2 regions of the Streptomyces sp. KPB2 genome follow, and region 1 is predicted to be linked to the other one. Evidence: riboswitches for the same ligand, from Rfam matches in the RefSeq annotation. Region 1 holds a riboswitch; the other holds the start of a gene.
The links. A riboswitch is a leader RNA that binds a small molecule or an ion and turns the genes downstream of it on or off. The one in region 1 is predicted to bind glycine.
Positions count from the first base shown of each region.

Region 2: it holds a riboswitch for glycine, as region 1 does, so the genes downstream of both, gcvP (aminomethyl-transferring glycine dehydrogenase) here and gcvT (glycine cleavage system aminomethyltransferase GcvT) in region 1, are expected to answer to the same signal.

Region 1 is NZ_CP034353.1:2,499,605-2,502,877, reverse strand. Features, by position in the region: gene glyA (serine hydroxymethyltransferase) at 1-251, opposite strand, end outside; gene gcvH (glycine cleavage system protein GcvH) at 266-643, opposite strand; gene gcvT (glycine cleavage system aminomethyltransferase GcvT) at 803-1,936, opposite strand; glycine riboswitch at 2,091-2,184, opposite strand; gene D1J63_RS10730 (AAA family ATPase) at 2,361-3,029, shown strand; gene D1J63_RS10725 (enhanced serine sensitivity protein SseB) at 3,131-3,273, shown strand, end outside.
Region 2 is NZ_CP034353.1:6,837,708-6,840,980, reverse strand. Features, by position in the region: gene gcvP (aminomethyl-transferring glycine dehydrogenase) at 1-2,075, opposite strand, end outside; glycine riboswitch at 2,253-2,348, opposite strand; gene D1J63_RS30930 (PRC-barrel domain-containing protein) at 2,499-2,876, shown strand; gene D1J63_RS30925 (DNA polymerase IV) at 2,904-3,273, opposite strand, start outside.

The DNA of each region.
Region 1 (3,273 bases):
GCCTTGACCCGGTCGATGGCGATCTGCTCGACCACGTCGACGTGCTCGCAGCCGCCGTAGTAGCGGCGGCCCGGGTAGCCCTCGGCGTACTTGTTGGTGAGGACCGAGCCCTGGGCCTCCATGACCGCGACCGGGGCGAAGTTCTCCGAGGCGATCATCTCGAGGGTGGACTGCTGGCGGTCCAGCTCGGCGTCGACGGCGGCGGCGACGTCCGGGTCCAGCTCGTGCAGGGGTGTGTTCAGAAGGGACATGCGATCGTGACTCCTCAGGCGCCGGCGAAGGCGGTGTACTCGTCGGCGGAGAGCAGGTCGGCCGGCTCGTCCGTGACCTTCACCTTGAACAGCCAGCCGCCCTCGAAGGGGGCGCTGTTCACCAGCGACGGGTCGTTGACGACGTCCTCGTTGACCTCGGCGATCTCGCCGGAGACGGGGGAGTACAGGTCGGAGACGGACTTGGTCGACTCCAGTTCGCCGCAGGTCTCGCCCGCGGTCACCGAGTCGCCGACCTCGGGAAGCTGCACGAAGACGACGTCACCGAGCGCGTTGGCCGCGTGCTCCGTGATGCCGACCGTCGAGACGCCGTCCTCGGCGCCCGACAGCCACTCGTGCTCCTTGCTGTAGCGCAGCTGCTGGGGGTTGCTCATGGCCTGAATTCTCCTGTACGCGAGGAAGTGGCTGGTGAAGGGGGTGGTGGGGCGGTACGTCACACGGGACCGGACCCCGGGGACACGGGCGGCCGACGCCGCCGGGGACACGGGCGGCCGGTGCCGCCGGAAACACCGGGGGCCGGTGCCGCCCAGTGTCTACTTCTGGCGCTTGTAGAACGGCAGCGCCACGACCTCGTACGGCTCGTGGCTGCCCCGGATGTCCACGCCGACGCCTTCCGTGCCCGGGGCCGCGTGCGCGGGGTCGACGTACGCCATGGCGATCGGCTTGCCCAGCGTCGGCGACGGAGCGCCGGAGGTGACCTCGCCGATCACCTCGCCGCCCGCGACGACCGGGTACCCGGCGCGCGGCACCCGGCGGCCCTCGGCGACCAGGCCGACCAGCACGCGGGGCGGGTTCTGCTCCGCCCGGGAAGCGGCCTCGGTCAGCGCGGCGCGCCCGACGAAGTCGCCCTCCTTCTCGAACTTCACCACCCGGCCCAGACCGGCGTCGAACGGCGTCAGCGAGGTCGTCAGCTCGTTGCCGTACAGCGGCATGCCCGCCTCCAGGCGGAGCGTGTCCCGGCAGGACAGGCCGCACGGCACCAGCCCCGCGCCCTCGCCCGCGTTGGTCAGCGCCTGCCACACCTCGACGGCGTGCTCGGGCTTCACGAACAGCTCGAAGCCGTCCTCGCCGGTGTAACCGGTGCGCGCGATCAGCGCCGGGACGCCCGCGACCGTGCCGGGCAGACCGGCGTAGTACTTCAGGCCGTCCAGGTCGGCGTCGGTGAGCGACGCGAGGATGCCCGGGGACTCGGGGCCCTGCACGGCGAGCAGCGCGTAGGCGTCGCGGTCGTCGCGCACCTCGGCGTCGAAGCCGGCCGCGCGCTCGGTCAGCGCGTCCAGCACGACCTGGGCGTTGGAGGCGTTGGCGACCACCATGTAGTGAGAAGACGCAGCCTCGGACTCGCCCAGCCGGTAGACGATCAGGTCGTCCAGGATGCCGCCGTCCTCGCGGCAGATCATGGTGTAGCGCGCCCGGCCCGGCTTCACGGTGCCGATGTTGCCGACCAGCGCGAAGTTCAGCAGCTCGGCCGCCTGCGGCCCGGTGACGGTGATCTCGCCCATGTGCGAGAGGTCGAAGAGCCCGGCGCGGGTGCGCACCGCGACGTGCTCCTCGCGCTCGGAGCCGTAGCGCAGCGGCATGTCCCAGCCGGCGAAGTCGGTCATCGTCGCGCCCAGCGCGCGATGCGTGGCATCGAGCGCGGTACGGCGGAGTTCGGAACTGCTCATCGGTCGGTCGTCTCCCAGGACAGGACGTGGCGAGGTCGGTCCTCCCCATCTGTCATCGGAACCTGAGAGGTTCGCCACGGCCACCGGAGTACGGCGATCAGGGCTTGCACCTTGGGTGGGACCGCCCTCGGGGCGGTCCGCTTTTCAGATGTGCCTCGCCCGCGCGGTAACGGTGCCTGAGAGATTCAAGGGAGGGACTTGCTCCTTCGGCGCCCCGGCGCGGCCGGGGACTCTCCCGCGCGGATTCAAACGGCCGGTATGCAGTTGGCGCCGCCATCATTGCACGCCCGGCCCATCCGTGGCAGACCGTGATCTGTAACCGGCTTGTGGCAGTAAGCGAACGAAAACGCGAGACCCGCGCATTACCTTCTCTTTACACTCGACGGGGAGGTACTCGTGTACCGCCCAGGGGAGGACGATCACGGTGAACAGGACCACGGCGTACGCCACGACCTCGGGACTCGCGCTGCCCAAGCAGCCCGTCTCTCCCGCCCCGGAGGCCTGCGCCCCACTGCCCGCACCCGTCGTCCGGGACCTCAGGGACCGCGACGGCCGCAGCCCGCACGCCCTCCTCTTCGGGCCCCGCGACCTGGTGGTGATCACCGGTCTGCCCGGCAGCGGCAAGTCCACGCTGATGCGGCGCACCGTGCGCGGGCGCCGCATCGACTCCCAGGACACCCGCGACCGCTGGGACCGGCGCATGCCGCGCCTGCTGCCGTACGCGCTCTACCGCCCCCTGGTCCGCCTCGCCCACTACGCGGGACTGCGCCGCGCGCTGCGCTCCGGCGAGGGCGTCGTCGTGCACGACTGCGGCACCCAGGCCTGGGTGCGCGGCTGGCTGGCCCGCGAGGCCCGCCGCCGCGACGGCACCCTCCACCTGCTGCTCCTCGACGTCGCTCCCGACGACGCCCTGGCCGGCCAGCGCGAGCGCGGCCGGGGCGTGTCGCGGTACGCGTTCCTGCGCCACCGCGCGGCCAACTCCCGCCTGTTGCGCGCGGTGACCGGGGGCACCCTGCCCGCCGGCTGCGCCTCGGCGGTCGTCCTGGACCGGGCGGCGGCCGACACCCTGCGCCGGATCGCCTTCACGGGGTGACGCACGGTAGGGCCGCGGGGCCGAACGGGTTAGCCTTTCAGCCACGAAGCGGCCACGAAGCGGCCGTGAACGGCGGTACCAGGCAGGCGGTAGGCAGACAGATGGACTTCCCGGCACAGGCACACCCCCATCCGCACGGCGGGTGGCCCGGCAACGAGCTGGAGGAGGTGCTGTCCGCATCCCTCGGCGTCCCGACGGCCGGTGGCCGGATCGTGGAGGTCCTCGGCCGCAGCTTCCTGTGGAT
Region 2 (3,273 bases), 4.3 Mb from region 1:
AGGCCGACCAGGGCGTTGAGGTTGGCGCCGTCCACGTAGACCTGGCCGCCCGCGTCGTGCACCTGCGCGCAGATGTCGGCGACGTGCTCCTCGAACACGCCGTGCGTGGAGGGGTACGTGATCATCAGCACGGCCAGCTCGTCGCGGTGCTTCTCGATCTTGGCGCGGAGGTCCTCGACGTCGATCTCGCCGTCCTCGGCGGTCTTGACGACGACGACCTTCATGCCGGCCATCACGGCGCTGGCGGCGTTGGTGCCGTGCGCGGAGGACGGGATGAGGCACACGGTGCGCTGCTCGTCGCCGTTGGCCCGGTGGTAGCCGCGTACGGCGAGCAGGCCCGCGAACTCGCCCTGGGAGCCGGCGTTGGGCTGGAGCGAGACCTTGTCGTACCCGGTGACCTCGGCGAGCCTCTCCTCCAGCTCACGGATGAGGGTGAGGTAGCCCTGCGCCTGCCCGGCGGGCGCGAAGGGGTGCAGCGCGCCGAACTCGGGCCAGGTGACCGGCTCCATCTCGGTGGTCGCGTTGAGCTTCATGGTGCAGGAGCCCAGCGGGATCATGCCGCGGTCCAGCGCGTAGTCCCGGTCGGCGAGGCGGCGCAGGTAGCGCAGCATCGCGGTCTCGGAGCGGTGCTGGTGGAAGACGGGGTGGGTCAGGAAGTCGTCGGTGCGCAGCAGCGCCTCGGGCAGCGTGTCCCCGGCCTCCGCGTCCAGCGTCTCGACGTCGCCCTCGACGCCGAACGCGTTCCACACGCCGCCCACCTGGGCCCGCGTGGTGGTCTCGTCGCAGGCGAAGGAGACGTGGTCGGCGTCGACGAGCCGCAGGTTGATGCCGTTCTCGCGGGCGGCGTGCACGATGGCGTCGGCCCGGCCGGGCACCCGCGCGGTGACGGTGTCGAAGTAGGCACCGTGGACGATCTCGACGCCGCCGGCGGCGAGACCGGCCGCGGTGATCGTGGCGTACCGGTGGGTGCGCCGCGCGATGGCCCGCAGGCCCTCAGGGCCGTGGTAGACGGCGTACATGCCGGCCATGACGGCGAGCAGCACCTGCGCGGTGCAGATGTTGCTGGTGGCCTTCTCGCGGCGGATGTGCTGCTCGCGGGTCTGCAGGGCCAGGCGGTAGGCCTTGTTGCCGTCGGCGTCCACGGAGACGCCGACCAGACGGCCGGGGAGGCTGCGGGCGAACTTCTCGTGCACCGCCATGTAGCCGGCGTGCGGTCCACCGAAGCCCATCGGCACGCCGAAGCGCTGGGTGGTGCCCACGGCGATGTCCGCGCCCAGCTCGCCGGGCGAGGTGAGCAGCGTGAGGGCGAGCAGGTCGGCGGCGACGGTGACGAGCGCGCCGAGCTCGTGCGCCCGGTCGATCACCGGCTTGATGTCGCGGACGGCTCCGGAGGCGCCCGGGTACTGGATGAGGACGCCGTTGATCTCGCGCTCGGCGATCTCGGCCGGGATGCCCCCGCTCAGGTCGGCGACGACGACCTCGACGCCGGTCGGCTCGGCGCGGGTCTGTATCACGGCGACGGTCTGCGGCAGGGCGTCCGCGTCGACCAGGAAGAGGCCCTTCTTGTTCTTGCCCATGCGCCGGGACAGCGCCATCGCCTCGGCGGCGGCGGTGCCCTCGTCGAGCAGCGAGGCGCCGGAGGTGGGCAGGCCGGTCAGCTCGGCGACCATCGTCTGGAAGTTCAGCAGGGCCTCGAGCCGGCCCTGGGAGATCTCCGGCTGGTAGGGCGTGTACGCCGTGTACCAGGACGGGTTCTCCATGACGTTGCGCAGGATGACCGGCGGGGTGAAGGTCCCGTAGTAGCCGAGGCCGATCATGGAGTCGAGGACCTGGTTGCGGTCGGCCAGGGAGCGCAGCTCGGCCAGCACCTCGGCCTCGGAGCGCGCGCCCGGCAGGTCGAGCCGGTCGGCGTTCTTGATCACATCCGGCACCGCGGCGGCCGTCAGTTCGTCGAGCGAACCGTAACCGACCTGCGCGAGCATCTTGGCCCGGGCCTCGTGGTCGGGGCCGATGTGGCGCTGCTCGAAGGGCATGGCCCGTTCGAGCTCGGAGAGCGGAGTGCGGTGGGCGGTCATTGCGGAGGCCTCCTGGTCTGACGACCTTCGAGGGGCACCACGGCGCGGGTACCCGGACGGCCTCCCCCTCTGTCATCTCAACCTGAGAGCTTCACCGGGCGAGCCCTGGGGCTCTCCCGGCTTTCACCGTCGGTGAGAGCGGAAGCCGTCGACACCCGCCCTGCTTTCCAGAGTGACCTCGTCCGTGCGGTACGTGAGCCTGAGAGATTCCGGGGAGGATTTGCTCCTTCGGCGCCTCCGGTGGTGTCCGGAGGACTCTCCCGCGCGGGGTCAGCGGCCGTTTGCCAGCGTACCAGCGAGGCACCCGCCCGACTCTCGAGTGGCCGACCGGCCACTTGTGCTCTTTTGTAGTACTTACGGATGATTAGGCGGCTGGTGTGCGACCCCAGTGCGGCCCAGTGGTGCGATCAAGTGGAGGGCCCCGTGCGTACTGACATCGATCCGCGGAACCTGATCGGCCGCAAGGCGTTCGACCGCGACGGCACGAGGATCGGCACCGTGGACGAGGTGTACCTCGACGATGCCACCGGCGTGCCCGAGTGGGCGGCGATACGCACCGGCCTCTTCAGCCGGGACGCCTTCGTCCCCCTGGAGCCCAGCGAGCTGGTCGACGGCACCCTGCGCGTGCCCTTCGACCGCTCCCTGATCAAGGAGGCGCCGGACTTCGGCGTCGGCCGGCACCTCTCGCCGGAACAGGAGCTCCAGCTCTACCACCACTACGGCCTGGACGTGGCCGCCTCTCCCCCGCCGCCCGACCACGACTTCGGCAAGCTGGCCGGCAAGGGCAAGGACGACGGCTGACGCACCGCCCGCGCCATCCGGGCCCCCTTACCCGGCCGCCCGTCTCGCGGCCCCGTCCGCACCGGCTCCGCCACCGGGCCGGCGGTCGGGATCCCCGCTCGGTCTTCGCACCTCGGGGGCGACCAGCGGCAGCGGGTCCGCCGGGACCAGATCGGGGTCGTCCACCGGGAAGGTCCGCACCCGGCCGACCTCGGAGTACGGCGTCTCGAACCGGACGGTGACCCGGCCGAGTCCGCTGCCCTGCACCCACCCGTGCCCCAGCTCCGCATGGCGTACGTCGTGCCCCGCGGGCCACCGGCGCTCCGCGGGCGAGGGGCTGTGCTGCTCGACCGGCACGGTCTCGGGCTCCTCGGCCGGTTCCTCGGGGCGGTCCCCCGCCGCCTGGGCGAACAGGTCC